DNA from 4 places in the Micromonospora sp. NPDC005172 genome. Region 2 is predicted to be linked to each of the others. Evidence: riboswitches for the same ligand, from Rfam matches in the RefSeq annotation. Region 2 holds a riboswitch; each other region holds the start of a gene.

What was found. Region 2 has a riboswitch for cyclic di-AMP ahead of ABZV06_RS02035 (NlpC/P60 family protein). Riboswitches for the same ligand answer to the same signal wherever they lie in the genome.
Region 1: linked by a shared signal. The riboswitch ahead of ABZV06_RS05535 (transglycosylase family protein) and the one ahead of ABZV06_RS02035 (NlpC/P60 family protein) in region 2 are both predicted to bind cyclic di-AMP.
Region 3: linked by a shared signal. The riboswitch ahead of ABZV06_RS06580 (hypothetical protein) and the one ahead of ABZV06_RS02035 (NlpC/P60 family protein) in region 2 are both predicted to bind cyclic di-AMP.
Region 4: linked by a shared signal. The riboswitch ahead of ABZV06_RS04710 (C39 family peptidase) and the one ahead of ABZV06_RS02035 (NlpC/P60 family protein) in region 2 are both predicted to bind cyclic di-AMP.

What each region holds. Positions count from the first base shown of each region.
Region 1 covers NZ_JBEXIL010000005.1:133,783-135,974, forward strand. Annotated here, with positions in the region: gene ABZV06_RS05530 (hypothetical protein) at 72-419, shown strand; gene ABZV06_RS05535 (transglycosylase family protein) at 494-1,171, opposite strand; cyclic di-AMP (ydaO/yuaA leader) riboswitch at 1,171-1,341, opposite strand; gene htpG (molecular chaperone HtpG) at 1,563-2,192, opposite strand, start outside.
Region 2 covers NZ_JBEXIL010000002.1:158,796-160,987, forward strand. Annotated here, with positions in the region: gene ABZV06_RS02030 (N-acetylmuramoyl-L-alanine amidase) at 1-1,051, opposite strand, end outside; cyclic di-AMP (ydaO/yuaA leader) riboswitch at 1,287-1,423, shown strand; gene ABZV06_RS02035 (NlpC/P60 family protein) at 1,436-2,192, shown strand, end outside.
Region 3 covers NZ_JBEXIL010000007.1:8,997-11,188, forward strand. Annotated here, with positions in the region: gene ABZV06_RS06580 (hypothetical protein) at 15-1,037, opposite strand; cyclic di-AMP (ydaO/yuaA leader) riboswitch at 1,041-1,172, opposite strand; gene ABZV06_RS06585 (heavy metal translocating P-type ATPase) at 1,864-2,192, shown strand, end outside.
Region 4 covers NZ_JBEXIL010000004.1:169,286-171,477, forward strand. Annotated here, with positions in the region: gene ABZV06_RS04705 (alpha/beta fold hydrolase) at 1-293, opposite strand, end outside; gene ABZV06_RS04710 (C39 family peptidase) at 430-1,278, opposite strand; cyclic di-AMP (ydaO/yuaA leader) riboswitch at 1,512-1,652, opposite strand; gene ABZV06_RS04715 (hypothetical protein) at 1,937-2,192, opposite strand, start outside.

The sequences.
Region 1 (2,192 bases), on a different contig from region 2:
CAGCAGGTCGGCGGTTTAGCCGGCAGCCGACGGGTGACCCTTGTGGGGTACAGCCTGACGAGGGGGGGCACATGTCCGACGACACCAGCAACCGATCGAGCCGCCGCGCCGAACGCCCGCACGACGTGACCGACCCGCTGCTCTGGCAGCTCGCGGTCGACGTGCTCGAGGCCCACGAGCCCGACGACGAGGGGCACTGCCGCAATCTCCAGTGCGCCGGCCAGGCCTGGCCGTGCGCGGCCCGCACGAGCGCCGAGCAGTCGGTGCGGCTGGCCCGCAGCACCCCCGACTCGGCCGAGATGACCGTCGACGGTGACGCCGCCGGCACCGGCTGGGCGACCGCGCCGGCACCGCGCTGGGGCTGGAACGGCGAGGCGGCAGCGCGCCGCGAGCCGAGGAAGGCCGCCTCGGCGGCGTGACGCGTACCGCGCGGAGACCAGCAGACGAACGAACGCTCGGCCGGTGACCCGGCCGAGCGTTCGTCTGTCGAGCGTCAGAGAGCGAGTCGCTGGCCCGGGAGGATCAGCCCCGGGTCGGCGCCGACCAGCTGCCGGTTGCGCTCGTACAGGGCCTGCCAACCGCCGGCCTGGCGGTGCCGCTCGGCGATCTCCGACAGGGTGTCGCCCGGCTTGACCACGTACGTGTCGCCGCTGGCCGCCGGGGCGGTCCGCTCGTGATTACGGGTCGCCGGCTGGTCGCCCCGCGACGACCGCTCCTTGCCGGCGGTGGACTTCGACGAGCCGGTGGACGACTTCGTCGAGGGCTTCGCGGTGGACTTGGTCGACGTCGTGGCGGAGCCGCCCGACGAGCCGCCCTTGCGGCCGCAGGTCGGCCACGCGCCGATGCCCTGCCCGTCGAGCACCTTCTCGGCGATCGCGATCTGCTCCCCGCGGCTGGCCAGGTCGGCGCGGGCGGCGTACTTCGTGCCGCCGTAGCCGGCCCAGGTGCCCTGGGAGAACTGCAACCCGCCGTAGTAGCCGTTACCGGTGTTGATCTTCCAGTTGCCGCCGGACTCGCACTGGGCGACCGCGTCCCAGTTGACGCCGGCCTGGGCCGGAGCCGCCGGGCCGAAGAGGGCGACGGCGCCGGTGACCGCGCCGACGGCCAGGGTGCCGACGGCGACGCGGCGGGTGGTGACCCGTCGATGACGGGGTGTGTACGCAGACGTCATGGTTCGTTCCTCCACGCCGGCGAGGTGAGCTGTCGGGTTCGGGCCGAGGAGCCCGGCCGCACGGTGGCGGCTTCACCCCGAGGTGACATGCACCGAGGAACGTTGGGTCCCCCGCTCCTGCCCGGGTTCTGTTTCCGACGACCGGGGGCAGGATTTGGCGTTGCCGGTCGCGGCGTCCACGGTGGTGGACCCGACCGACGGTAGGCACGGTCGGTGACGGTCGCCCACCGCTTGTGAAGTTGTTCACCGGCCCACGCGGGGCGCTCCGGCCAGCGGTTGCGGACGACGTCCACCTGTGCACCGACCATGATGGACCGTTTCCGATCAGGGTCGACGTCCACCTGCCAACCGGCCGGCGGACCCCCGGATCGGGTCCGCCGGCCGGGGGTGATCAGAGAGTGCGCGCCAGCCGGTCCGCGAGCGTACGGGTGAAGCGTGCCGGATCGGCCAGCTCACCGCCCTCGGCGAGGACCGCCAGGCCGTACAGCAGCTCGGCGGTCTCGGTCAGCGCCTCCGAGGAGTCGCCCTGCTCGTGGGCCTTGCGCAGCCCGGCGACCAGCGGGTGACCAGGATTGATCTCCAGGATCCGCTTGGTCGTGGGGACCTCGTGCCCCATCGCCCGGTACATCTTCTCCAGCGTCGGCGTGAGGTCGTGCGCGTCGCCCACCACGCAGGCCGGCGAGGTGGTCAGCCGCGACGACAGCCGGACCTCCCGGACACTGTCGGCGAGGGTCGTGCCGAGCCACTGCACCAGCGCGCCGAACTCCTGCCGCTGCTGCTCGCGCTCGGCCTCGGCCTGCTGCTTCTCCTCGTCGGTGTCGAGGTCGACCTGGCCCTTGGCGATCGAGCGCAGCGGCCGGCCGTCGTACTCGCCGACCCGCTCGATCCACACCTCGTCGACCGGGTCGGTGAGCAGCAGCACCTCGTGACCCTTGGCCCGGAACGCCTCCAGGTGCGGGGAGTTCTCGATGGTGGCCCGGGACTCGCCGGTGGCGTACCAGATGTCGGTCTGGCCGTCCTT
Region 2 (2,192 bases):
AGCCCTCGTGTTCCAGCCCGATCGACTTGGCGTTGACGTACCAGTTGCCGGCGTGCCAGGCGACGTCCTTGGTCCGGACGTGCTGGGCGATGTGCCCGTCCACCGAGCGAAGCGAGTAGTGCCAGCTCACGTAGGTCGGGTCCTGGACGAGTTGGAGCGTGGTCGCCCAACTCGCCTCGGTGTCGTGGATGACGATGTACTCGATCTTCTGCCGGGCGGGCCGGTCGGAGAGATCGTGGTTGCCGTAGTCGCCGTCGCCGAACGCCGCGTAGGGGGCGGGGATCCACTCACAGGACACCGTGGGGGGGCATTCCAGTCCGTCCGGGCGAGCGAGTCGCCGCAGGCCCAGCCGGTCCAGCCAGGATCGCTCGGGTCGTACGGCGCGGGCCGGCAGCGTGACCCGCTGGCCGTCGTCGGTCACTCGGGTCTGGCCGGTGCCGATCGTGGTGAAGACCTCGTCGGCGAAGGCCGCCGCGGCATCGGCGCTGTCCGCGCCGGCGTAGTGGGCCACCGCGCCGTACCAGGTGGCCGGGTCGGTGCCGGCGCCGACGGGCGCGCCCACCTCCCGTTGGTACGCGGCCAGCAGCGCCGCCCCGCCCCGGATGTTCGTCGTCGCGTCGGTGCGCAGCGCCTCGGTCGTGGCCCCGGTCAGCGTGGCGGCGGCGTCCACGGTCTGCAGGGCGGCGGTGGGCGGCGCGGGGTCGGCGGCCGGGGCGGGCGTGAGAGCGTTGCGGGAGTCGTCGCCACGCGGGTCCTCCCCCGGGGCGTCATGGTGGCCGCGTCGGGGCAGAGCGGTCACGTGCCGGGCATCGGTCAGGTGCATCGGGCCGTAGCCGCCGCTGGTGCTCGGCGTACCGGCGTTGCTGTCCCAGCGGGACTCCAGGTAGGAGACGCCGAGCAGCACGTCGATCGGGACGCCGTACTCGGTCGCCGCGGCAGCGTACTGCTGCTGGCGGTCGGCGGCGGGCGCGGCGGAGGCGGGGCCGGTGTGCAGTGGTACGGCCGCTGTGGCGGTGAGGACCGCGACGGCGAGCAGGGTCGGACGCTTCATCGAACCCCCTACATGTGAACTGGTGTCAGTGCGGTCACCTTCGCGCCGTACGGGAGTCCGCGTCAATACCTTTCCATGTTTCAAAACATGCAGAAAGAAACCTTCACCAACGCTCGGCGGCTCGCTCCAATCGGTACGGAGTGTCACGGACGCGTGGGTTGCGGATCGGTAACGGCCGTCTCTACTCTGGTCATTTGTCGGCCCGGTAGCAGGTCTGCCCATCCCGGGCGGTGACGGACCGACACCGCCGAGTCGCTTCCGAGCGAGCCGGGGACCCACGTTTCCCTGGGGTGAATCCGCAGCCACTGCGGTAGGGCGCCCACTTCCCGCCCGAACCCGTCAGCTAACCCGGTAGGCGGTCAGGAAGAAGGAGTACGGAACCCGGTGGCCCTTGATGCCCCGCGGCCGTCGTCCGAGCGGTCGGCTCCGGCCGACCCGACGTCGATCGCGCCGCGCCCACGCTGGTCCCGCTTCACCACCGCACTCGCCGCCCTGGTCGGCGTCGCCGTCGTCCTGACGGGCAGCGCCACGGTGGCCCAGGCCGACCCGTCCGTCGCCGAGATCGAACGGCAGATCGACGCCGACTGGAACAAGCTCGAACCGATCATCGAGCGGCACAACGCCACCCGAGCCGACCTGGCCCTCAAGCGCAAGCAGGCCGACACGCTCGCCGCTCGCATCGCGCCCCTGGAGCGCCAGGTCGACGCCGCGATGAACAAGGTGAGCGCGCTGGCCGTACGGGCGTACATGGGCCAGAACCTGTCGACCGTCAACACGATGCTCGGCAGCCGCTCGCCGAGTGAGGTGGTCGGGCAACTCGAGATGCTCGACCGGTTCGCCCACAACCAGCAGCAGGACGTCCGGCAGGTCGCCGATCTCCGCGACGAGCTGGCCCGGCAGAAGGCGCCGCTGGACGAGATGGTCGCCCAGCTGACCCGGACCGAGGCGCAGTTGGCGGCGAAGAAGAAGCAGATCAACGAGGAGATCGACCGGCTGCAGAAGCAGCGCCTCAAGGTGTACGGCAACGGCGGCGGCGGTCCGCTGCGTCCGGCGCCCTGCCCGGCCAGCTATCCGGGTGGCGCTGCCGGCATCGCGGTGAAGTTCGCCTGCGCCCAGATCGGCAAGCCGTACGTGTGGGGCG
Region 3 (2,192 bases), on a different contig from region 2:
TACTGATCACCGGGTCAGAGCAGCGACATGTGTACGTGGTCGGTGTGGTTCGACGGCCCGCTGTACGACTTCCAGCCGGTCGCCGGCATCCAGATCTGCCGGTTCCAGATCACGTAGTAGATGCCGAGCCGGTCGGCGTTGCGGATGAGGAACGCGGCCACGTTGTTGCCGTACATGCGGGTGTCGTTGTTGTGCCACGGGCTGAAGCCGCTCTTCTGCAGCGACCAGTCACAGGCGCGGCCCTTCGGGTGCTCGTACGGTCCACCGTTGCGGTGGCAGCCCACGAACCGGTTGAACCCGGCCCGCTTGACCTCCTTGTACGCGTGCAGCGTGCGCGGCGTGATGCAGCCTGAGGTGGTCGGGTCGTCCTCGCTGCACGACTGCGCCTTCCACTCGCCGTCGGCGGTGCGACCCGGGCCGATCCGGGCGACCGGCGAGATGGCGTCGACCAGGCCGCCGGTGAAGCCCTGGCCGCCGACCAGCGCGAGCGCCTTGTCCGCGTCGCGCTTGTCCTTGGCCATCAGGGCGGTCTGCTTCTGCTGCTCCCGTACCTCCGCGTCGAGGGCCAGCTTGGCCTGCTCGGCGCGGGCCTTCACGGCGTTGACCTCGGCGAGCTTCTTCTCGTTGACCATGTTCATCTCGTCGAGCGCCGCAGCCCGTTGGACGAACGAGTCCGGAGCGTCGCTCTCCAGCAGCATCGCGATCGCGCCGACACGCCCGGTCCGGTACGACTGGGCGGCGATCTGCCCGACCTGCGGGGCCAGCGCCGCCAGGTCGGCCTTGGCCCGGTCGACCTCGGCCGCCAGCTCAACCTGCCGCTTCTTGGACTTGTCCAGCTTGGACTTGGCCGCCACGTAGTCCCGGTTGGTCTGCTCGATGACGTCATTGAGCAGCTTGGGCTCGTCGCCGTCCTCCTCGTGCCCGGACGGTGTGGGGGTCGTCGGGGCGGCGTGGGCCGGGAGGGGCCCGGCGAGCACGGTCAGCGCGGCGAACACGGCCACCACGGGCGTCAACCAGCGGCGTAGGGGTGCCGTCACAATCTTCCCTTCCGTCGACCGCCGACCGGGTTAGCTGACGGGTTCGGGGCGGAAGTGGCCCCTACCGCTGTCGCGGATTCACCCCACGTACCTGGGTCCCCGGCTCGCCGGTTGGCGATTGGGCGGTGGCACCGCAGGCGCCGCTGCGCGCCTTCGTCGGTGACCGGCAGCGAGGTTACCCGAGAGTCCACCGCCTGAGCTACGTCCCGATGCCGACTAAAAGCGTCATTTCGCCATGGCGTTGAGTGACCAGTGACGCGGTTCTCAGGGCGGGTGCCCGATCCGGTCACGCTGAGGAGTGTCACCATGCCGTATCCGTGCTCCTGTTCGGCTCTGGCCACCCGGTGGCGGCGGTGGATGGGGCAGCGCCGTCTCGCGGCCACAGCACCAGCGCGACGACGACGGTTAATGCGAGACTCCCAACGATCCGGTGCGGGGTACGTGCCGGCGGGCCGTCCGGTTCAGCTCTGCGGGACGAACGCGGTGCCGAGCGCCGCAATTCGCGGGCTGACGATTCGGCGATCACGGAACGTGACCGGCGGGCCCGGTTGGCGGGCAGCGGCGCGCGACCGGGACGACACGGGCGCTCTACTGTTCGGCGGGATCGGAGGGGTCATCGTCGCAAGATGCTAACCAGCGCGCCTGGGTGTCGCAGGTCGTGGCGGAGTGTCGGACGGTCGAACCGCTGACACCGCCCCGGCGGGGGCGGGAGGGTGGAGTCATGCCCGCGCCACCGCCTGACCCCGAGCACCACCGGCACACCGCGCCGGCGACGGACCACCGCCGGCACGCCGGGCACGACCGGCACGCCGGGCACGACCCGGCGATGTTCCGTCGCCGGTTCTGGGTCTGTCTGGTGCTCACCGTGCCGGTGGTGCTGAGCAGTCACCTGGTGGTGGACCGGCTCGGGCTTCGGCTGGACGTGCCGGGTCGCTCCTTGGTGGGGCCGGTGCTCGGGTCGGTGGTGTTCCTCTGGGGTGGCTGGCCGTTCCTGGTCGGCGCGGTACGGGAGGTGCGGGATCGCACGCCCGGCATGATGCTGCTGGTCGCGATGGCGATCACAGTGGCGTACGCCGCGTCGCTGGCCACCAGCCTGGGTGCCTTCGACCTGGACTTCTGGTGGGAGTTGGCGGCGCTGGTCACCATCATGCTGCT
Region 4 (2,192 bases), on a different contig from region 2:
GCGCGGGCCGCCAGCGCCACGCCGACCACACCACCGAGCGAGTGCCCGAGGACGACGAGGCGGTCGTCGGGGGTCAGGCCCTGCGCGACCCGCTGGGCGAAACCCTCGAAGGAGTACGACGGCAGTGGCGCCGACCAGCCGTGGCCGGCGAGGTCGGGTGCCGACCACCGCCCGGGCCAGTGCTGTTCCAGAAGTGGTGCCCAGGGCAGCCACACGTCACCTGTCGCCCCCATGCCGTGCAGCAGCAACAGGATCGGCTCACGGCCGGCTTGACCACCCGGTTCTTCCGCCACGGCCGCAGTCTCCCACGGTTCGCCGCCCGGTACGAGAGCCGTTCAGCGGCGGTCGCCGCCCGGCAACGAAGACGCCGCGGGCGCCGGCCCCTCGTGGGGACGCGGCGCCCGCGGCGTCGTGGGGTGTCCGCCTGGATCAGGCGGAGTAGCCCCGGCTGGTGATCCAGTTGGCCAGGTCGATCGTGGTGACCCAGTACGCCGGGTCGGCCGGGTTCGCCGAGTCGGCGATCCGCACGGTCCGGCCGTTGTCCTTGTAGCCCACGACGGCGATGTAGTGCCCGCCGCCGTAGGAGTGCCAACCGCCGTCGGTGTCGGTGGCGTCGCCGACGACGTTGGCCACCACGCCCCGGCCGTCGGTGATGGCCCTGACGACGTCGGCCGCAAGGCGGTCGATCTGGGCCGGGCTGGGCGCGCCCTCGAACATGCGGGTGCGGTACGGGGAGCCCTTCACCTCGGCGTTGAGCACCCGGGTGGTGTCCTCAGCCGAGTTGGTGCCCATCTCGGTGGTGCCCAGCTCGGCACCCAACTCCTCCTGCGTACGGTCGATGCCGCTGGCGCTCAGGGCGTTGCGGGTGGCCGCCGGGCCGCAGTTGTAGTACGTGTTCTGCGCCTCGTAGTCGTAGTCGAGCACCTTGGTCGCGGGCGGCTTCGGCTGCGTCGGCTTACGGGTGAGGTCCGGGTTGCTCGTGGCCTTCGCGGCGGGCGACGCGGCACTGGTGGCCGGGGCGGCGGTGCTCGGCGCGGTGCTCGGCGACGGGGCCGCGGACCGGACCTCGCCACGGGAGGCGACGGTGTCACTGCGCATCTCGGCGACCGTGGTCGGCGTGTGCTGGCCGGCCGGGGCGTCGGCGGCGCCGGCGACCAGGGCGCCGGTGGTGGTGGCGATGGCGAGGGCCGCGGCGGAGGCGGCGACGATCTGGTACGGGCGCTCGGTCGCAAGACGACGGAGCTGGCGCTTCAGGGTGTGCTTCACGAGGTCCTCCACGGTTCGGGGGGTGAGCGGCACACCGGGGCTCGGCCGGTATCCGGGCAGGCGCCAACGCGCGGGCCGTGGCCCGCGGATGGTGGACCGCTCAGGGGAACGCCCGGCACGGCCGGGCGGGAAGGGCGGTGACCCTGGGGGTCAGCTCACCGTCACGAGGCGGATGAGCGGGGACACCGCGACGCCGTGGAGGCGGGGGAACAACTGTGGGGTCGAGGGGTGCTGCACGAGGATGGAACTCCTTCCGTCACCGCCTACCGGGTTAGCTGACGGATTCGGGCGGGAAGATCGCCCTACCGCGGGCCGTGGCTCGCGGATTCACCCCGGACTTACTGTGGGTCCCCGGTTCGTTGATCACGATTGAGCGGGTCGGCGCGGCGTCGCCTCCTGCGATCGGTTACCGCACCGGACGGGACGACAGTACTGGCCGGTGGGCACTCTGCCAAGCCGCGCCCACCTGCGTAAACATCGATTAGCCCCGCAATTTCTGCGCGTCTTGCCGCTGACGTGACTCGATGGGACAACCGGTTCCGCCGGGACCTGTGGGCGACAACCGGACAGGCCGCCGACAACGCCGCCGCAATGCCAGGAACAATGGCCCCCGATGATGCCGGTCGCCCGATTCCGCCGCCGGTGGCGCGCCTCACATAACGGATCGGGCTCAACCCGCCCGAGCCGGACGCCAGCGCGCCACGACTGCCGTACGGGACGCCCGCGTCGCCGTACGCCGTGACCGCGCCGGGCCCGGCCGCGACCGCACTGCCGCCGCGTACGCCTCCTCGGCGAGGGTGCGCGCCGACTCGGCGGCCACCTCCGCGTCCCGCCAGGCCGACCGCTCCCGCTGCACGGCCCCCCGGTGCTCCGCCAGCCTCGCGTCACGGATCGCCCGGACGAGCAGCACCTCCTGCTCCACCGGG